Regions from separate parts of the Clostridium gelidum genome, predicted to be linked through region 1. Evidence: a T-box and tRNA genes for the amino acid it is inferred to sense, from the RefSeq annotation. Region 1 holds a T-box; the other holds one or more tRNA genes.

Region 1 (11,432 bases):
CTTTTTTGTTATGATGAAAGTGAAGAAATTATTGGGTATAAGTGGTTTAGAAGAGAAATGGAGCCGATAATTTTAAGTATTCATAACCTTAAAGGAATTAAATCAATTAATGCTAACCAGAAAATAGTATTCATATTTGAAAATCCCACTTCTTTTTATGAAGTTTTAAAAGAGTGTAAAAACTTAAGACCAAGTCTTATTTGTATAAGTGGTCAACCTAATAGTTCAACACATATAATTTTAAATAATCTTATGAAAGAAGGATGTAAGATTTTCTATGCAGGAGATTTTGATCCAGAGGGAATTATTATTTGTGATAATTTAAAAAAGAGATATGGAAAAAATTTAGAATTTATGTGTATGGATAAAGATAATTACTTAAAAATTAAATCTACGAATTCCTTTGAGGATAGGGTATCTAAATTAGATAATATTGTTTCAGAAGAACTTTTAGATTTAGTTTCAGTAATGAGAGAAGAAAAAAATCCGGCATATCAAGAGCTATTAACTGATGAGTATGTTAGATTTATAAGGACGAGATTGGAATAATGCATAATTACATAATATTATGGGGCTGCTACAAAACTAATTAATTTAGTTTTGTAGCAGCTCATTTTTATAAAAATTATTTATAGAAATATATTTACAAAGGAAAATAGGTTTAAAGGTTTATATAAAAAATTATTTATAGGTATATATGTTTAAAGGTATCTAGTTAAATAGGTAAATATTTTCAAAGAAAAATATGAACATATAAAACTATATAAATATGTAAATATTTATAGGAAACATCAGGGGTTGAAGGCAGATTGTGAGATAAAGGATTTGAGGAGATTAAAATAAATGCTTTGATTTTTGGATGAATTTGTTTGAATTTTATATGAAAAAAATAGTACTTATTAGGAATAATTTAGATAAAATGATAAAATTTTGTAGTATAATTAAAGATGTTAGTTATAGAGATATGTAGTCGCTTTGACTTTTGAGAAAAGTCAAAGCGTGATTTTTAGATGCTTATAATGTCTATAATGGGCAGTTAACATAATTATAGAAAAGTATTTAAGGATTACGCAAAGTTTGGGAAAATTAACTTGAGAGATGATACACATGGTTTCAATAGTAGTCATTAGATATATTGATACCTTTAGTTAGTTCTTAGTTTCAAATCAAAATTATATGATATTCTTGAGATAATGAGGGGGAATAGCGTTGACTACATATAAAACTGAATTTAGAAATACAATTGACTACCCTTGGATAAAAATGAGTCCAATTAATATAGGAGAAGTTCCTAAAACATTAGGCACTCTAGAAATATATTGTACTGTTGAGAAAGATGATAGTCCATATCTCCTTATAAATATTTATCTTGAATATTCGACTACATTTAAAGATGCTACCATTTGGAATAATTATATTGCTATCGGATTTTGTGAATCATTTTATTTAATAGACATTGATACTCATAGTTACATAAATACTAGAGTAGATGGCTACTTTGGTTATATATACCCTTATGAAGAATTTATACTAGTTGCAACTTGTTTTAATATACTATGTTTTAACAAAAGTTGCACTATGTTATGGACATCTGATGAATTGGGATTTGATGGAGTATTAGTTCATGATTTTGATGGTAAATATATTTATGGAGATGGGGAATATGATCCACCAGGAGGATGGAAAGAATTTGTGATTGATTGTAAAACAGGTAAAAGAGTTTAAAAATGAGGTGATACTTGAATATATAAGATAATTTTTTTGACGATTTTATTTGATTAGAAAACTCATTTTTCGTGCTTTATGAATATCTATTGGAGTTAATATTTATGATTTTCATTAAAATATAAACTAAGTGAAGTAGAGGATTGTTAGAGTGTTTTTCTGGGGTAGTCATATATTGAGGACTATGGCTCTAATGATTTAAATTTGATTTATATATTATTAATGTTAGTGGTAAACCATAAATATATAGTTATAACTACCTGTTATCCATATACCCATTAGGCTAATAATTGGTCGTTGATGTATAGAAATATATTTTTATTTGAAATATAGTGAAGTTTAAAAAGTTATAGGAGAATAAAATATTGAGAAGTAAAGTTTTGTGCTCCACAGGAGCATTTATAGGAAGAGTAAATGGAATGAATTACAAGTTGATCATAGAAAATGCACAAAAAATTCATTGTGATGGATTCGAATTCATGCTGTATCCTTCATGGTATGATGTAATGAATCAATTAGTATACGACTTGAAAGCTACAGATATTACGTTTCCTATAGTATATGTAGATAAGCAAGTCGGTGAAATGATTAGCCGTAATGAAAAGAATGATATTGAATCTGCGTTAGAGCTACAAAGGTATTAGGGGCAGAAAAGCTTGTTTTGCATTTATGGGGAGGGATTCCATCAGATAGGGATATAAATAACAATAGTGAGCAATTTGAAAAACTTCATGCAATTTCAAAAAGCTATGATTTGCTTCTTACAGTTGAAAATGTTGTTTGAAATAAGCAAAATCCTATGACACATTTACAATCATTACAACGATGCTATCCGAATATTTCTTTTACATTTGATACTAAGATGGCCGCATTTCATAGTCAGATGCCATTGATTTATGAAAATGAATGGGAGTGGCTGTGGGAAGGAAATCCTATTAGACATTTGCACATTAATGATTATTGTGGGGGTCACATGGATTGGAAATGCTTAAAGGCATTACATATAGGAGAAGGCAATATCGATTTTAATAAATTCTTTACATTTTTAAGAAGCAAAAGATATTCTGATACAATTACAGTAGAATCTACTTCTATGATGAAAGATGGAAGTATAGAGATAGAAAAGTTAAATCGTAGCCTTGATCATATTTACGGAAAATTGGAGGAGTGAGGTATCCGTTACAACTTGATTTAAATAATGGTGTAGTTAGTAGTATTACCATAAATTTATACCTTATCAACATGATAATGATAAGGTGATTAGAGTAACAGACTTAAAAAGAATGAATATTGCTGGAATAGCTTATAATTATTCATCAACTCTACATAGCATGTAGATTTAATCCGGTAAATAAAACTGATTCTTTGATAATTGAAGAGTATTATATTTACAAAATATGCTATAATTAATATAGAATAGTAAATTATGGTGAACCAAAATATAGTTTATATAAAAACTTAAAATTATTGTATTTTACTTCATCTAATATATAGGGAGAGATAATAATGAAAAAAAGTATAAGTACAATTTTAGTTTTGGTTATGTTAAGTTCAATTTCTGGATGTTTTTCAAAAGCATCCAATACAATAAAATCAGAGAAAAAACCAATACTATCAATTACAAATGTTGAAAAAATTATACCCAATTCTTATACAGAATTGGATAAATTGCCACAGGAATATAGCTCTGAGCTGGCTCAAAAAAACGGTGATGTTGTACAAGTACACGGTAGAGATTTCAATATAGAAAAACTTGATAACTTTATTGAAAATTATAAAAATATAAAAAAAAATGTAGCAGACATGGTAAGAATAACAACTTATACATATGAAGGAGATGCTATAATATGTGACTTAATTATTGATAGCGAAGGTGTTAAACTTATAGAAGATATTACAAGAGACAATTTTAGTAACGCAGAAAGTAGAAAAAGAACAGTTTATAAAGTAGTAGATATATGCAAAACAGATACGATAGAAGGTATATCATATATTGCGAAAACTAACAAAGGCGAGGAAAAATTTTTATTTTTTCAAAGATCTATTATTGATAGCAAGTTAGATATTATCTGCAATAATACTAAAGTTACTGCATCATCAAATCCATATGACTATACAAAAGATAGTCAAGATTATAAAGACATTGTAAATTTAGGTGACAATGCTTTAAAATATATGGTAACGAAGTTTGAGAAGAGTAAAGAAAATGGACTTAGAGAATATGTTATGGCAATTGCATGTTCAGAAATATTAAAAGAAAATACTGAAACTAAAAAATGGACAACAGGTAGGGAGTGGTACGATAATTATACTAAAGCAAATAAATAAAGTTAAGTATCATAAATAGTAATTTGAAAGGAGGCTTAAAGATGTTGGATAAAGCACCCACAAATGATGAGTTGACTGCTCTAATCGGGAAACCATTATTTGAAGCTTGGACAGCATTATGCGACATGATTGAACAAAAATATGACATGGAACATTTATGGAACAATGGAGGTAAAGCATGGGAATATGAGTATAAATATCGCAGAGGTGGAAAAACGCTTTGTGCATTATATGCGAAAGAAAATTGCTTTGGCTTTATGATTATTTTTGGGAAAGATGAACGGACAAAATTTGAAATAGATAAACAAAATTATTCCCTTGAAGTGCAAAAAGTTTATGATGAATCCAAGACCTACCATGATGGAAAATGGATGATGTTTGAATTAATAGATACTTCTTTATTTGAAGATATGGAAAAATTGTTGCTTATCAAAAGAAGAACTAATAAAAAGTGATTGTCAAATTCGAATTTAAAGTTAAGTACTATAAACAGTAATTTGAAAGGCGGGATAGAATGGCAATTGCAAATGTAAAAGTGACTTTAAAGGAAGATATAAAAACAGTTTGGGAGATAGTAACTTCTCTTGATAATTATGCATGGAGAAGTGATTTGAGCAAAATTGAGGTTTTGGAAGTAGGAAAAAAATTTATAGAATATACTAAAGAAGGATATGCTACAACTTTTACAATAACAACGTTTGAACCTATGACACAGTATGCGTTTGATATGGATAACAACAACATGCATGGGCATTGGATAGGATTGTTTTCAAAGACAGATAATAAGACCGAGATAAATTTTACGGAAAATATAACTCCAAAGAAGTGGATAATGAAACCTTTTGTAGGAATATATTTAAAGAAACAGCAGACTACTTATATTTCAGATTTAAGAAAAGCATTGGAGGAAAAACAATGACTTGTGATGAAATTATTTTAGAATTGAAGTCCATAAGTTCTGAGAAATATAAAGCAAATGTTGTTAAAATGGGAATACCAGAAAACAATAGTATGGGAGTTTCCACAGGAGATATTCGCAAACTGGCTAAAGGTATTAAAAAATCAAATAAATTTGCGTATGAGTTATGGAGGACAGGCTATCATGAAGCAAAACTCTTAGCAGTTCTTGTTTTTGATATAGAGTATCTTTCATTGCATGAAGTTGAACTATTGATTAATGATGTTTGTTCGTGGGATTTATGTGACCATTTATGCAAAAACCTTATTATAAAATTAAAAGATTATGAAAACCTTATTGGAAAGTGGTGTACATCTAAAGCAACATATACCAAAAGAGCAGCGTTTACTCTAATGGCTTCTGCTGTTATACATGAAAAATCAATATCAAATGATATTCTTGATGATTACCTAAAACTTATTTCTGAACACTCCGATGATGAGCGTGAACATGTGAAAAAAGCAGCTTCATGGGCATTAAGGGAAATAGGGAAAAGAGATTTTAACTATCAGGAAAAAGCAATCATTTTGGCTCATGAATTAAAAGAAAATGGAAGTAAGTCACAAATGTGGATTGCAAAAGACGCATTAAAAGAACTTGAAAAATTAGTGAAAGTTGAAGGACGAGGGCGTTTAATATCTTCGGATTCACAAATGGGAAAAGAGTGCTAAATTCTTATTTAAGGTTAAGTATGGTAAATAGGAATTTATAGGTTAGAATTTTTGTTTAAGAAGGTGAAATTATGGAAAGTACCGCAGAATTGATTGAAAGATTATATTCTAAAGATAATAAAGTTGCGTACCAAGCATTACAGATGTTAGAAACTGAAAGCGAAAAATCTAACACTGTCTATAAATTTTTTGATGTGTTTGCTGAAATGATTGACAATAGTAATTCATATATAAGAACCAGAGGTATTATTTTAATATCTGTTAACGCTAAATGGGATACAGAAAATAAAATTGATGAAATTATAGATGATTATTTAAAGCACATTTTAGATGAAAAGCCAATTACAGCAAGACGATGTATTAAGGCATTGCCGAGTATTGCACGATATAAATCGGATTTGGTTGAATGTATCCGAGAAGCCTTAATGAAAGCAAATGTAGCGATATATGGTGATAGTATGCGGACATTGGTATATAAAGACATTTCATCTTCATTAAAGGAAATCAAATGACAAATTCCAATTTAAGGTTAAGTATTATAAATAGTAATTTGTAAGAAAGGTGATCAATATGAAAGATGTGCAAGATGTGATGACACAGTAAATCATTCTAAAGGAAATCTTGTTAAAAGCATACATAGAAGAGTACAGGAAGTTAAAAATGATATTTCGATGGAGGTGCACATATTGAAAAAGTGCGAAGCACAACCAAGAACTTACATGACTTTATTGGAAAGAGATAGAGAAAAAATTGAAGAAGGAAGAGAAGAAGGAATTCTTTTAACAAAAAAAGTATTTAAGCTTTCAACTGAAGGATATACCATAAGAGAAATAGCGAAAGAGTGTAATATATCAGAAAATAATGTAAAAAAGATATTAGAATAGTATTTAATATTTAATAAGTAAGAAATAACGCACCAAAAATTAATAATTAAAAAGTTTTACTTTAAGAAAAAAACAGACTAAATATAAAAAAATATTTGGTCTATTTTTTTGAAACTACATTATTAAATTATTTAAAAATATAATCTAAACTTACTTCGAAATTTTCTAATATAGAAGAATGTATCATTCCAGTATCTACTTTAATATCAGCTTGTTCGTAAAAACCATCATCATTTAATAAATAGACTGTAATAGCATTTTTTAAAGGATTTACTATCCAATATTCTTTTACTTTATATTTCATATATAGATTAAATTTTGTTACTAAATCATGCCCTTGATTTGAGGGACTTAAGATTTCAATAATTAAATTAGGAACCCCAATGTATTTATTATCAGTAAATCCACTTAAGTCACAAATAACACTTAAATCAGGAATAACAAGCTTTTCGTCATCAATGTCTTCCAATTTAAGTTGAATATCATATGGAGCTTGAATTACTTCACAAGGTTTATTCTCCAAATACAACATTAATTTTGTATTAAGCCTCCCAGAGACTCTTTGATGCTTGGTAGATGGCGATGGAGACATATAAATAACACCATCGATATATTCAATTATTTTGTCAGAAGTTTCTTTAAGTTTTATATATTCATCATAGGATATAAAATTATTATTAGCTAAAGCCAAGTTAATCACTTCCTAACTTTTGATTTTTAATGATTAAACTACGAAAGTATAAAATAATTATAAATATATTATATCATAAATAGTTAGCACAGTATTATTTCTTGAAAAGTATGTGTTTTATTTTGTTATTTGGACAAACTTCTTTTTACCTAGTTTGATTATATCGCCAGTTGCAATAGGTGTATTATCAAAATCAATTACTTTTTCATTGTTTATTTTAACACCACCTTGATTTACTAGTCTTCTAAATTCATTATTAGATGCTATAAAATTATTTTGCACAAGGAGTGTTGCAATTTCTTTTAATAAATTACAATCTGAAGATACATTTATTTGAGGCACTACATCAGGTAAATTACCTTGTTTAAATACATTTTCAAAATACAAAACAGCACATTTAGTTTCTTCTTCTGTGTGATATAATCTTGTAATAATTTTTGCTAATTCAAACTTAACATCTCTTGGGTTTTTACCGTTCTCTAAAGTACTCTTAATATCATCAATTTTATCTGGATGTTCATCTGTAGCTAATTCAAAGTATTTTATAATAAGATTATCTGGAACTTCCATTACCTTTTTGAACATTATCTCTGGTGCGTCTTGCACACCAATATAATTTCCTAAACTTTTACTCATTTTTTCAATCCCATCTAATCCCTCTAATATAGGCATAAATATTGCTATCTGTTGTTCCATTCCAATGCTCTTTTGTAGAGTTCTTCCCATAAGAATGTTGAAAGTCTGATCTGTTCCACCAAGTTCTATATCAGCTTTTAATTCAATAGAATCGTAACCTTGCATTAATGGATAAAAGAATTCATGAATTCCAATAGGAGTATTGCTAGTGTAACGATTTTTAAAGTCATCTCGCTCAAGCATCCTTGCAACAGTAGTAGTTGCAGCTAACTTTAGCACTTCCTCAAAATTCAGTTTAGATAACCACTCACTATTAAATTTAATTTCAGTTTTCTCTTTATCTAATATCATAAAAATCTGTTTTTGGTATGTTAAAGCATTTTCCATTACTTGCTTCTCAGAAAGTGGTTTTCTAGTTTTGGATTTTCCTGTTGGATCACCAATTTTTCCTGTAAAGTCACCAATTACTATAATAGCTCTATGACCCAAATCTTGCATCTGCTTAATTTTTCTGAGTACAACAGCATGACCTAAATGAATATCTGGTGCACTTGGATCTAACCCTAATTTAATTATTAAAGGTTTATTTTCATTCTCTGATTTGATGAGTTTTTCTTTTAGCTCATGAATACTGATAATATCAGCTACACCTTTTCCTATAATTTTGATTTGTTCTTCAACAGTTTTTTTCATATCTTTGACTCCTTACATTTTAATTTTCTAATATAAGCAAGTTCTATAAGACTCAATATACAACAAAAAACCCTTGCCCTTTATATTACTATAAAGGACAAGAGTATATCTCTCGTGTTACCACCTTAATTTTATTAATCGCTCACACGATTAACCTCTTCAAGTACGCCAAAAATTTGGTTATACTTTAGCACTATAACGGGTGCAAGGTTCCGTCAAAGCCTACTCAAGATAATTTAATCTCTTTCAGATTGAAGCTCTAAGATGTATTCAAAACAGGAATCCATGCACCTCTCATCAACCGGTAACTTTCTGTTTGGATTATCCAATTTCTACTTATTCTTTTCATTGCTTTTACTATCAAATCTCATACTCCGAAATATAGTAAGCTATAAATCTTTGTTATGCGATATATATTAAATTGTTTAAATTATATTGAAACAATTTACTTTTGTCAAGGGCAATTGTAATAATTTGAAGGAAATTCGACTCGCAGTCAATTACGAATTATCTTGGCTTCTCATATAATTATCATACCAATTATTAAATAACACCCTAATAGAAGCTGCAATTGGTACTGCAAGAAGCATTCCGAGTAGACCACCAACAGTACCACCAATTAATATTGCCATCATAGTAAATACAGGATGTAAACCAACACTATCACCCACGATTTTAGGTGCTAGAAGATTATTATCAATCTGCTGAACAACTTGCATAGCAATGATAGCATAAAGTATCTTAATTGGTTGTCCACTAAGTAATCCCATAATTGCAGCAAGTACAGTAGCAACTAATGGACCTACATAAGGAATCATATTGGAGAGACCTCCAATTATACCAATTACAATGGCATATTTTATTCCTATAATTGAAAGAGCAATTGCAGACAAAACACCAACAAAAAAGGCCTCTAATAACTGTCCACGTATGAATTTTCCAAAAACTTCATTGAGAACATGGAAGGTATAATTGATTTTAAGACCTGCCTTACTTTTTCTAAATACTAAATAATAAAGTGTACTAGATAAACTTATAAAATACTCAGAATCATTTAGAATATATATGCTGAGTATTAAGGCAATAAAAAATGTTGCAACACTACTACCAATAGACATTATGTAGGATGTCATATTTCCAATATTACTTATAACATAATTTTGTAAGTAATTTGTACCATCTATAATATATGGCTTAAGTGTGTCTATAAAAGAATTATTTAAACCATCGAGAGCTGCATTTATGGATGCAGTAGAAAAGGAACTACTATTTACATTTAATGAAATATACTGAAATATGTTAGTTAGAGTAGTATTGTTTGATAATTGACCGCCAATCATATAATATATGCCACATAGTAATCCTAAAAGGATACCGATAATTAAAAAATATGAACATAATATTGCTATAACACGTCTTGATGATGACTTTTTTACTTTATATATCTTATTTATTTGTAAAAAATTCTCAATAAATCTAGTGACTGGGTATAAGAGATAAGCAATTATAATTGATATTAGTAGTGGCTTAACTAAATTAAGCATATAGCCTAGAATATTAAAAACATTATTAAATAAGGTGCCTACATTTAAAACAATTAGAAATGCTACATATATTATAACTGCTGTAATAGTTACATAGATTGAATATTTAATTAACTTTTTATCAAATTCGATTTTCATATAATAATATTTATCTCCTTACTTATTTATTTTTCTATAATTTAGTATTGATGCTAATTTTAAATATAACTTTTAACATTATACCACATTTTCAACGAAATATTTCAAAAGAAAACTTAATTATAGTTTTTTGGGTTTAATTTATGTAAGTAGCATTAGAATCAGGATGTAACCCTATAACAAATTAAGATACCATTCAAATTATGGTTATATAATATTAATTATTTTAATATATTTAAAATAGTTAATATTATAAAGGGCCGTGGTTAAATATGGGAGGAAGTTTTAGCTATTATGAAAATAAAGACTTAACTTATGATGAGTTATATGATCAATCTAGTGCTTTTAAGGAAGAATATGAGATTAGTATGAAATTTGATGAAATTGATGATCTTGATAGGGATACTAACAAAATAATATACTCTAAAGAAGAAATAGAAAATATATTAAAAGAATGTATAGAAAATATGGTTATAGAAATAGAAAATGTAATAGATGAAAAGTTTGAGAAATATAATTTTATAGAAACATATAATAAGTATATTGATGACTGGAATGAAGTGTTATGTAGTATAGAGGTTAATGGAAAGCTTGTAGAAGTAAAGCTTACTAATGATTATATATGCGATGATGCTAATAATATTAGTTCAGTTTATATTACATTATATAGTGGAGGGAAAGGTGTTTTTACAGAATGCATAGAACGCATTAATCAAGAATATGAATTTATTGGGTCCACATATGCATATGTACCTGTAAGTGAATTATGTTTTAAAGAGATAGATAAAGATAAATTCATAGAATGCATAGTTTCTGAAATAAATAGAATAATTTAAATATAATACAGATTTAAGTTCAAACTATATTTATGCGTATAACTCGCCGAAATTGGATACATGTTTATTCCGTTGGACTAAGAAAATTTCAATAGCTTATTTTCTTAGTCCAACTGCAAAATATGAATCCAATTTCTTTGTTTAGCTATAAATTTAAGTATGATAAATATTAATAATTTACTTAAAGGGCTACAATTGATAATTTTTTTGAAAAATATTTATTAAAGCTTTCTTCCATTTCTATAGGTAAGCTATCTTTCATATATTTTACGCTAAGTTTAGGAAGTGATAATTTAAAATTATCCTTTTCATTCATAATAATAACTTC
Region 2 (11,432 bases), 2.4 Mb from region 1:
CTCTATGTTTCTTTTATCTTTTTCATATAAAAGCCATTCGAGAATTTTATCAATATCATCTATCAATGTTTCTTTTTTAGCAATAAAGTCTCTCGATTCTTCAAGATTGATATTTTCAGCAAGAGTAAGAATCTTATCAAACATTTTTGCCTCATTTTTATAAATGGATTTCTTCCAAACAAAAGTATAACGATTGGCATTCGCTTCGATTTTAGTACCATCAATAAATACATTTTCAAATAATATTTCATTTTGAGCTGCTAGATATTTAACTTGTTGATAAAATAAATCTTCAATTACTTCATTTGAAAGATATTCTTTACGGAATCTACTAATGGTAGCATGATCAGGTGCTTTATAGCCTTGAAGTAGCCACTTGAAATTTATATCTCTTTTGCATGCTTTCTCTATTTTTCTACTAGAATAAACATTTTGAGAATAAGCATACGATACTATTTTGAACATGATTTTTGGTTCCACTGCCGGTTTTCTTCCAACGGAAGAGTACGCCTGATACAACTTTGTATAATTTAATCCCTCCAATATATGGCTTAGCAAGCGGACTGAATCATCTTCTGGTATTAAGTTTTCTAAATTTAATGGTAATATAAGTTGATAATTATCATTAAATTGATTATAATTTTTATTGTATAATTTGGTTTTTAACATAATTTAATTATACTAAAAATGTGAATTCTTTTGAATTCACATTTTTTATTTTTTTTATAAAAAAATGAGCTGCCACAAAACTAACTACGTTAGTTTTGCAACAGCCCCTTTAATTTTTTTATATTTTTATTCTAGATATTGACAATCTATCACAAAAATTTAATAAATTTATATTATATATATATAACTCGATATAAAGAGAATAAAAATTGAAAGAGATGTTCATAATTAAAAAAAGATAAATTAGGGGGGGATTACTATGAAGGTAAAATTCAGTATACTAATTTTTATATTATTATCTTTTTTTAATATTGGAGCTGTTTCGAAGGAAGTAATTAATTCTAAAAATTCATTTAGTGCTTTAGAAACAAATATAAGAAGTGTAAGTGAATTTCAAGAAAATGGTGTAAAACTTCAATATAAAACAAGAGATAATATTGAAAAAGAAAGTGATAGGATAAAACAATATTTAATTAAAAAGATAAATGGTGACTATAGAGAAATTAATAAAAATCAGTTTGAAACCTTTGATAATAATTTTCATACTAATATAAAACTGTGGTGTGAAGATAAATATACTTATGTTGAAATAACATTAATAAATGAAAATGCTAAGTATACAACAGTAGATTTGAAAAGTATACTTCAAAAATTAGAAGATCAAGAATCAGAAAACATACAATACTTATTTTACTATGAAGGAAAAGAAAAGGATCTGGATAATAATTATTCTATAGACAAATTAGCAAATGAAAACAATATACAAAAAATAAATTTATTAAGAATTAATAATGGTTATACAGGAAATGGATATTTAAGTAATGGAGAAAAAATTAATTTGGCAATAATTAGGTATAATACGGGATCTCATATAATAATTGGAACACCAATAATATTTGCAATATACTAAAGCATCTTTAAAAAGATCCAAGTAGATTGTTTGTTTTATATCATACTATTTGAGTGAATTTTGCTAATAGCTTGTGCTAGGTAAAATTCACGTATTTGCCTGATATAAAATATATTCCGAATATTTGGAATGTTATTTTAAGATGTCTAACAATTTAATATGGAGGATAATATGGAGAAAATAGTAGTTAAAGGAGTAAAAGAACTTAAGGGTGAAGTTGATATAAGCTGCGCAAAAAATTCGATTTTACCAATAATAGCAGCAACTATATTGTGTCCAGAATCTATAGTTATAGATAATGCACCTAGATTAGAAGATGTAGAAGTTATTTGCAAGTTATTAAGTGAATTAAACTGTGATGTTCATATTTCAAATTTGAATAATAAATTAACGATAGATACAAAGAATATAGTGGAAATGGATGCTAATGCAGAGCTTATGAGAAAAATGAGAGCATCATTTTTAATTATGGGACCTATGCTTGCTAGATTTGGGTATTGCAAATTATCACTACCGGGTGGATGCAATATAGGCAGTAGACCGATAGATTTGCACCTAAAAGGATTTAAGCTACTTGGAGCTGATGTCATAATAGGTCATGGATTTGTAGAAGTAAAAGCAAAAAAGATGATTGGAAGTAGAATATACTTAGATTTTCCTTCAGTTGGTGCAACAGAAAATATTATGATGGCATCAGTTTTTGCAGAAGGCACAACAATAATAGAAAATGCAGCGGAAGAACCAGAAATATGGGATCTAGCAAGATTTTTAAATAAGATGGGTGCTAAGATAAAAGGTGCAGGACTTGGCAAAATAACAATAGATGGGGTAAAAAGCTTAAAAGGAATAAATTATACGCCTATATATGACAGGATAGAAGCTGGAACATTTATGATAGCGGCTGCTATTACAAATAGCAAAATAAAGATTAACGGAGTAAATGAAGAGCATTTAAGGCCTGTAATAGAGAAATTAAAAGAGTGCGGAATTATTTTTAGTGATTATAAGAATGATTCTGTAATAGTAGATGGAAGAGGTCCTAAGAAACCATTAGATATAAAGACACTTCCATATCCAGGATTTCCAACTGATATGCAAGCTCAAATGATGAGCTTATTATCTGTAATTGAAGGAGTCAGTGTTATTACAGAAACAGTTTTTGAAAATAGATTTATGCATGTTGTTGAACTTAATAGAATGGGTGCGAATATAAAAATTGATGGCAGAATTGCTATAATTGAAGGAGTATCTAAATTTACAGGGTGTGAAGTTAGAGCAACAGATTTAAGAGCTGGAGCAGCGATGATACTAAGTGGATTAATAGCAGAAGGTAAAACAGAAATAAGTGATATTTATCATATTGATAGAGGCTATGTTAATATTGAGGACAAATTTAGAAGTTTGGGAGCAGAAATATACAGAATAGATGTATAAAAAAATAATAGACTTTTCAAAATTGATTAACTTAAAGTAAAGTTTTCAAATTTACTTAGAGATATATTTTTAATTAATGACTAATGCACAATGGGCGAATAAACTCACAGAGCAAGTTAGAAGAATGGAATAGAAAACCTAGATTCTTACATGTGAACGGTACATTGTGCATCCAAATTTAACATGCCATTTTTAAGTTAACATAATTATCATAATAATAAAACTAAAACATATACTTTATAGTGCATGTTTTAGGAGGTCGAGTAATGAAAATTACAAATATAAAAATTGATAGTAGCATAAAGATAATTACTATTATAACTTTAATTATTTTTGCTATATTAATAGTATTACCGTTAATTTTTTTAAGAGTAAGTAAAGAAAGTATTAATGTTTTTAATTTAAATAATAACAATATAGTTAATAGTTCGGAAATAATATTTCCGATTAACGGCAAAGTTAAAATTTATCGTAAAGAAGAAGATAAAATAGAGGAACTAGATTTAGAAGAATATATAATGGGAGTTGTAGCAAGCGAAGTTCCAGCAAATTTTAATGAAGAAGCTTTAAAAGCTCAGGCAATAGCTGCAAGGACATTTTATATGAATAGAAGAAACGATCCATGCAAAGATGCAAAAAATAAAGGTGCTGAAATTTGTGATACAACTAATTGCCAAGTATATATGAATAAAGAAGAGCGAATAGCTAAATGGAGTAGTAGTCAGGCGGAGATTAACTGGGATAAGATAAAAAAAGCAGTTCTAGATACAAAGTCTCAAGTTCTTACTTATGACGATTTAGTGTTAAAATATCCACAATTTTTTGCGATTAGTTCGGGTAAAACTGAAGATGCAAAGGATGTTTTTTCAATGGATGTACCCTACTTAAAATCTGAAGAAAGTAAAGGAGAAGAAATTGCACCTAAATATAAAACCACTATACAAATTCCTATAGGTGAATTTATAAATAAAATCAATGCAAAGTATTCTACTGCTAATTTAAAAAAAAGTAATTTATCGTTGCTAATTAAAATTGAAAGTTATACTGAATCAGGAAGCGTTAAAGAAATTAAAATTGGTGATAAGACATTAAAAGGAACTGAATTTAGAGAATTATTTAATTTAAATTCAACAAATTTCAAATTTGATTTTGAAAAAGATATAGTAAAAATAAATTGTATAGGTTATGGGCACGGGGTTGGAATGAGTCAATGGGGAGCAAATGCCATGGCACAAAATGGGGCGAAATATGATGAGATTCTTAAACATTACTATAGTGGAGTTGAAATTCAAAAAATAAAATTTACACCTTAGAAAAAAGTACCCACCGATAAAAAGTGTGAGTATAAAAAAGAACTTTTTAAGCGCAATTAAGAACTTTTAACATAAAGAAAACCTATGATTTGAAACATTAATTGTTAGTGTAAATTAATAACCTACTCAGATAGAAACACTATCTGTTTTTAGATAACTAAAAATAGATAGTGCTTCTATTTTTTTGTTTAGAAAATTTGGAATTGGATATAATCTAAACTAAATTAATAATATTTTAAATGGAAATCATAAATTTGGGATTATAAAAATACAATAAAAAAATATTTATGTATTATTTTTCATAAAAAGGGAACTATAACAATAGGAGGTGTTCATATTGGACAAAAATTTAAAAGAAAAGTTTAAAAATTTAATTAGGAAGGAGGGATTTTATATCGCTTTATTCCTTTGTCTTTGCATAATAGTTACTGTTGGAACTATTTCCTACAAAATGATTAGTAGTAAAAATGAAGTTAATAAAGTAGAAGAGATAAATAAAGATTTGACGTTGAACTCTAGCAATGAGGAAAAAACAATTAATGAGATTCCAAATGCAGAGAGAGTAGAAAAGGCTCCTGATACTAGCAAAAATAATGTTGATAAAACAAAGGCTGAAAAATCTACTACTGTAGCTACAACTAATACTATGAACTTTTCAAATCCTATAGAGGGTATTGAAAGTAGAAAGTATACTTACCCTGCACCAGTAAAGATGGAAGAAGGTGTTTATAGAACCATTAGAGGTGTGAATTTACAATCAAAAATAGGAACTGAAGTTAAGGCAGCAGCAGAAGGAATAGTAGAACTAATAGAAAATTCAGGTGTTGAAGAAGGCGTAGTTGTAGAAATTAAACATGCCAATGGATTAAAAACAAGATATGGAAATCTTGACTCAAACGTATTGGTAAAAAAAGGAGAAAAGGTTAAAGAAAATCAAGTGATTGCTAAAGTTGGAGACACTGCAAAGGTATTTAGTAAAGAAGTATTTGGAGAATTTTTAAATTTACAAGTAATTGATGCTAAGGGCGAGCAAGTTAATCCAGAAAAGTATTTTACATTAAAGTCCAAGTAAAATATTAGACATATAAAAAACAAATATTAGTCATTCATTTTAATTAAAATGAATGACTAATAAGAAAATAATTATTTGAATAAAAAAATTGTAAGATAAAAACTAATAAAAGATAAAATCAAGGAAGTGGTATTTTGAAAGATTATATTGAGGAAAGGGTATTAGATGTTGCAAAGTATATTATAGATTCAAAAGCTACAATAAGGAAAACAGCTAAAGTTTTTGGTGTTAGTAAAAGCACGATTCATAAAGATATGACAGAGAGACTTCTAAAAATCAATCCTGAAATTGCAGAAGAAACACATTTAATTTTAGAATTAAATAAGGCTGAACGACATATTCGAGGTGGAAAGGCTACACAAATGAAATATAAAATTATTGAATCTTAATAAAATTAAGTCTATAATATAATATTAGTAGAATTATGTAAACATAGGTATTAATATGTATTATAGGAGTGAATAAAAGATGTGCTTTTGGAGAACGGGGACAGACCTTGCAATTGACTTAGGGACAGCAACTGTACTAGTTTATGTGAAAGGTAAAGGGGTAATATTAAAAGAACCTTCTGTTGTAGCTATAAATAAAAATAATAATAAATTGTTGGCTATAGGGGAAGACGCAAGAAAAATGATAGGAAGAACCCCTGGAAATATAATTGCAGTAAGACCATTAAGAGATGGAGTTATTTCAGATTATGATATAACACAAAAGATGCTAAAAGAATTTATAAAGAAAGCATGTGGAAAACGAAATATTAGAGCACCTAAAGTGATTGTTTGTGTACCATCTCAAGCTACAGAAGTTGAAAAGAGAGCTGTTATTGATGCAGCGATGAACTCCGGTGCTAAGAAAGTTTATTTAATAGAGGAACCATTAGCAGCAGCTATTGGAGCTGGCTTGGATATTACTAAACCAAATGGATGTATGGTAGTAGACATCGGAGGCGGTACTTGTGATATTGCAGTTATTTCATTAGGTGGAGTAGTGGAAAGAGAATCAATAAAAGTAGCTGGCGATAAATTTGATGATGCTATAATAAAATATGTACGTAACGAATACAAATTGATGATAGGCGAAAAAACTGCTGAAGATTTAAAAATAAATATTGGTTCAGCGTTCAAAAATTCTAGGAACTTAGCATGCATGATGAAGGGAAGAAATCTTATAACAGGATTGCCAGATGAAATAGAAATTACGACAGAAGAAATAAGAAATGCAATAAAAGAGCCTATAGAAATTATAGTAGATACAGTAAAGAAAGTATTAGAAAAAACACCACCTGAGTTAGTTTCAGATATAATAGAAAGAGGAATAGTAATGACAGGTGGAGGAGCATTAATACATGGCTTAGATAAGCTTATAGAATTTAAAACAGGAGTGGTAACTACTGTTGCTGACGACTCTGTTGAATGTGTTGCTAAGGGAACTGGTAAAGTACTTAGTTATATAGATAAGCTAGATAGTGACGTAAATTCACAACAAATAGTTCTTATAGAATAATGTGTAAATAACAGTCGAAAAAATATATTTTTGACTGTTATTTATTTTTAAATGCCACTTAAATCATAGGGAACTGTCCACGATTTAAATTATAAGATTCGATAAATGCTCTAGATATAATTTTAGCCATGTTCATAATAAAAGAAAGTCGGATACTACGTGAAAAAAACAATTCAGAATTATTAATTGAATCGACAATACCTATAATTGATGCAATTCCAACCTCAGGAAGTTCTTTTCCAACTCCTTTGCCAGGGTGTATTGCATAGTCTCTTATACGAATTTCTCCGATATCTTCAGTATCACCTAAGCAAGCATCAACACCGATTATAGAGGCATTAGGATGATTAGAATATATTTCATCTAAACGTTCATCTATATTTAAGGCATGAATTGGAGTGGATAGAGTTCCGTAAACGGGTAGGGGGAAAAAGTTTTCTGTCAATATAGATCCAACTAAAGGACCTAAGCAATCTCCAATGCATTTGTCAGTGCCAATACAAACTATTACAGTATTTTTAGTGATGTAATCTTTGATTTCTAGAGTTAAGTTATAGGAGATGGTAGAGTTAACATTAATATCTTCTTTATTCAAGGATAGATACCCCCTTTATAAAATATATATATGAGAAATATAGAAAAAATAGTATAAAAAAATAATTTGTGGAAAATAATACTAAGAAAGGAGGTAAATATGAAAAAAAAATTAATATGTTTATTTTCAGTTTGTATAGTAATAACAAATATTTATTTAATATTTTATTGGGAGCCACAAAGTAAGTGTGTGACTCAAGAAGAGGTTAGTAAGGAAGCTGTATCTTATTCTCAAGCAGTATATAAATTTGATAAGAGAAAAGTATTAGAAAGATTATCATCTAATGATAAAAGAGACCTAGAAAAAATAATTAAAAAATTATCTGCATTTGATTTAGGAAAAATAAAAGAGTATTACGAAGATTATAATGATGAAGAAGGTGTAGTAAGTATTTTTACATTGTTAAGGCAAAGACTTACAACAGGAGATTACAAACAAATACATGAAATAAGCTCTTCATTTCTGGATTTAGAGCGGATTGATCAAAAGATAAAAAAAATAGGATCACTATATTAAACAAGAGTATTTTGCAGTAATTTAGAGAAAAAAAGACTTAATTTGACTAGATTGAGTGATATGGGAGTTGAAATAAAAGCTTTTTGAAGATATACTAATCATTGTTGATTGGTAATAAATCAATAGTTTTAAATAACTAAATATGGAGGAGTTCCCGAGTGGCCAAAGGGGGCAGACTGTAAATCTGTTACGTTAGTTTCGATGGTTCGAATCCATCTTCCTCCACCATTAAAATGGGCGCATAGCTCAGCTGGGAGAGCACCTGCCTTACAAGCAGGGGGTCACAGGTTCGAACCCTGTTGTGCCCACCATTTAAAACGAAGTTTATAACTATTACTTGTTAACTGTTAATTCTTAACTCTTACTCTTAACTAAACAATGTGCTGGCATGGCTCAACGGTAGAGCAGCTGACTTGTAATCAGCAGGTTGTAGGTTCGATTCCTATTGCCAGCTCCAGTAAGATAATGCAAGAAAATAGATAGGTGAAAAACTTGTATTATAACAACAATTAAATATGGAGGAGTTCCCGAGTGGCCAAAGGGGGCAGACTGTAAATCTGTTACGTTAGTTTCGATGGTTCGAATCCATCTTCCTCCACCATTAAAATGGGCGCATAGCTCAGCTGGGAGAGCACCTGCCTTACAAGCAGGGGGTCACAGGTTCGAACCCTGTTGTGCCCACCATTTAAAACAAAGTTTATAACTATTACTTGTTAACTGTTAATTCTTAACTCTTACTCTTAACTAAACAATGTGCTGGCATGGCTCAACGGTAGAGCAGCTGACTTGTAATCAGCAGGTTGTAGGTTCGATTCCTATTGCCAGCTCCAGTAAGATAATGCAAGAAAATAGATAGGTGAAAAACTTGCATTGTAATGACAATTAAATATGGAGGAGTTCCCGAGTGGCCAAAGGGGGCAGACTGTAAATCTGTTACGTTAGTTTCGATGGTTCGAATCCATCTTCCTCCACCAAGAAAAGAATAAACTTAGTTTATTCTTTTTTATTTGTCAACAAATAAAAAGAGCATATAACTATATGGGGTGTTTGAAGTTATATTTTTACTTAACAATAAGGAAAAATTAAATCAGAGAACAAAAAAATGTATAAAAACAAAAAACAATCATAGGACAAAAAGATTAATTTGAAATGTTGACTAATTATAAATTTTATGATAGAATACTGTTGAAAATTAAATATAGAACTCTTATCAAGAGAGGTGGAGGGAAAGGGCCCTATGAAACCCGGCAACCTGTATTATATAAGGTGCCAATTCCTGTAGATATATTTCTACGAGATAAGAAAAGGATTATTAAAATCGCACTCTTCTTATCGAAGGGTTTTTTTTATTTCAATTTATAAGTTTGTACAGACTTAAATTACGAAAGAATAATAAAAATTCCAAATGATTAGCAACAAATTTGTAATTATATAACAATATAGTATTTAATCGCGAGTAAAGCTATATTACATTTTAAAAGTTAAGCATATATATTTTGTTAAGAGAAAATAAAATTATAAGAAATGATAAAAAGTTAAGTTGAGGGGAGAAAAGTATGAAAAAGTTATTTACTTCAGAATCAGTTACAGAAGGACATCCAGATAAGATGTGTGACCAAATTTCAGATGGTATTTTAGATGCTATTTTAGCAAGAGATCCACTTGCTAGAGTTGCTTGTGAAACATGCACAACTACAGGTATGGTTATGGTAATGGGAGAAATATCAACAAATTGTTATGTTGATATTCCTAAAGTAGTTAGAGAAACTGTAAGAGAAATTGGATATGATAGAGCTAAGTATGGCTTTGATTGTGACACTTGTTCCGTTATTACAGCAATAGATGAACAATCAGCAGATATTGCTATGGGTGTAAATGAAGCATTTGAATCTAGAGCAGGTGAAAAGGATGATGTTGAAGCAGTTGGAGCTGGAGATCAAGGTATGATGTTTGGTTTTGCAACTAATGAAACAGAAGAATTTATGCCACTTCCAATATTTATGGCTCATAAATTATCAAGAAAGCTTACAGAAGTAAGAAAGAACAACACATTAAGTTATTTAAGACCAGATGGTAAAACTCAAGTTACTGTTGAATATGAAGACAATAAACCAAAGAGAATTGATACCATTGTAATATCTACACAACATGATGAAAAAGTTACTTTAAAACAAATTCAAGAAGATCTAAAAAAATATGTAATTCAAGCTGTTGTACCAGCAGAATTATTAGATGATGAAACTAAATATTTCATTAATCCAACAGGAAGATTTGTTGTTGGAGGACCTCAAGGAGATTCAGGATTAACTGGAAGAAAGATAATTGTTGACACATATGGTGGATATGGTAGACATGGTGGTGGAGCTTTCTCAGGAAAAGATCCAACAAAGGTAGATAGATCAGCTGCATATGCTGCAAGATGGGTAGCTAAGAATTTAGTTGCTGCAGGAGTTGCTGACAAGTTAGAAATCCAATTAGCATATGCAATAGGTGTTGCAAAGCCGGTTTCTATTGAAGTAGATACTTTTGGAACAGGAAAAATTGGAGAAGATAAGGTAGCTGAAATAGTAGAAAAAGTATTTGACTTAAGACCAGGAGCTATAATAAGAGATCTTGACTTAAGAAGACCAATCTACAAACAAACAGCTGCTTATGGACATTTTGGAAGAAATGATCTTAACTTACCATGGGAGCAATTAAATAAAGTAGAAGAAATAAAAAAATATTTATAGAATAATATAAGAGCTGTCTCAAATTTATTTTGAGACAGCTCTTTTTAGATACATAGGAACTTTTACAATGCAAAATTAAGGAACAAATTCTCTACAGATTAAAAAATAAGTAGATATAAGAAAATAATCGGTAATGGACAACGAGCAATGTTTAATTATTTTAAAGTATATATATATTGCAATTTACAATTGACAATTGTGGATGAAATTCTTACAGAATTTCTTAAATTTGAAATGAAGAATCATTTTGCAACATATATATTATGATATAATTGAAAAAGAAAAATAAAAGTGAAATTTTGAAATTAAGATTTGTGTTAGAATTAAGTTATATTGTCAAGAATATGAGTAAATATTATATAAAAGATTTGGAGAGATTCTATGGAAGTTCTAAATGGTTTTGTTGAGAACATTGTTTTTAAAAGTGAAGATACTGGTTATGTAGTTTGTAAAATTAGGAATGAAAAAGAGTTAGTTAGTGCTGTAGGGACAGTTCCTTTTATAAAGGAAGGTCAAAATGTCAAATTAACAGGATACTGGACAGTACATAAGCAGTTTGGAAATCAATTTAATATTCAAGATTATGAAGAACTTATTCCAACTTCCTTAGATGGAATAGAAAAGTATTTAAGTGCGGGAATAATACATGGAATTGGACCAGTTACAGCTAAGAAGATAATAGAACAAT

The links. The T-box of region 1 lies ahead of tyrS (tyrosine--tRNA ligase). A T-box ahead of a tRNA ligase gene usually reads a tRNA of that ligase, here a tRNA-Tyr.
Region 2: it has a tRNA-Tyr gene. The T-box ahead of tyrS (tyrosine--tRNA ligase) is inferred to sense a tRNA for this amino acid. The anticodon was not compared.

Annotation. Positions count from the first base shown of each region.
Region 1 is NZ_AP024849.1:4,303,564-4,314,995, reverse strand. It holds gene psyc5s11_RS19785 (TIGR02679 domain-containing protein) at 1-549, shown strand, start outside; gene psyc5s11_RS19780 (hypothetical protein) at 1,210-1,725, shown strand; gene psyc5s11_RS19775 (hypothetical protein) at 2,091-2,369, shown strand; gene psyc5s11_RS27925 (hypothetical protein) at 2,387-2,509, shown strand; gene psyc5s11_RS19770 (TIM barrel protein) at 2,525-2,896, shown strand; gene psyc5s11_RS19765 (DUF4362 domain-containing protein) at 3,232-4,053, shown strand; gene psyc5s11_RS19760 (DUF3788 domain-containing protein) at 4,095-4,508, shown strand; gene psyc5s11_RS19755 (SRPBCC family protein) at 4,568-4,972, shown strand; gene psyc5s11_RS19750 (DNA alkylation repair protein) at 4,969-5,682, shown strand; gene psyc5s11_RS19745 (SufBD protein) at 5,754-6,194, shown strand; gene psyc5s11_RS19740 (sigma factor-like helix-turn-helix DNA-binding protein) at 6,369-6,566, shown strand; gene psyc5s11_RS19735 (Uma2 family endonuclease) at 6,694-7,266, opposite strand; gene tyrS (tyrosine--tRNA ligase) at 7,375-8,586, opposite strand; T-box leader at 8,677-8,944, opposite strand; gene psyc5s11_RS19725 (AI-2E family transporter) at 9,087-10,268, opposite strand; gene psyc5s11_RS19720 (hypothetical protein) at 10,541-11,104, shown strand; gene ppx (exopolyphosphatase) at 11,286-11,432, opposite strand, start outside.
Region 2 is NZ_AP024849.1:651,185-662,616, forward strand. It holds gene psyc5s11_RS03105 (IS1182 family transposase) at 1-669, opposite strand, end outside; gene psyc5s11_RS03110 (hypothetical protein) at 929-1,579, shown strand; gene murA (UDP-N-acetylglucosamine 1-carboxyvinyltransferase) at 1,751-3,013, shown strand; gene spoIID (stage II sporulation protein D) at 3,280-4,326, shown strand; gene psyc5s11_RS03125 (M23 family metallopeptidase) at 4,664-5,398, shown strand; gene spoIIID (sporulation transcriptional regulator SpoIIID) at 5,533-5,787, shown strand; gene mreB (rod shape-determining protein) at 5,867-6,901, shown strand; gene yyaC (spore protease YyaC) at 6,960-7,496, opposite strand; gene psyc5s11_RS03145 (hypothetical protein) at 7,596-8,012, shown strand; tRNA gene psyc5s11_RS03150 (tRNA-Tyr) at 8,157-8,240, shown strand; tRNA gene psyc5s11_RS03155 (tRNA-Val) at 8,248-8,323, shown strand; tRNA gene psyc5s11_RS03160 (tRNA-Thr) at 8,395-8,469, shown strand; tRNA gene psyc5s11_RS03165 (tRNA-Tyr) at 8,530-8,613, shown strand; tRNA gene psyc5s11_RS03170 (tRNA-Val) at 8,621-8,696, shown strand; tRNA gene psyc5s11_RS03175 (tRNA-Thr) at 8,768-8,842, shown strand; tRNA gene psyc5s11_RS03180 (tRNA-Tyr) at 8,903-8,986, shown strand; SAM riboswitch class I at 9,217-9,316, shown strand; gene metK (methionine adenosyltransferase) at 9,569-10,744, shown strand; gene recD2 (SF1B family DNA helicase RecD2) at 11,126-11,432, shown strand, end outside.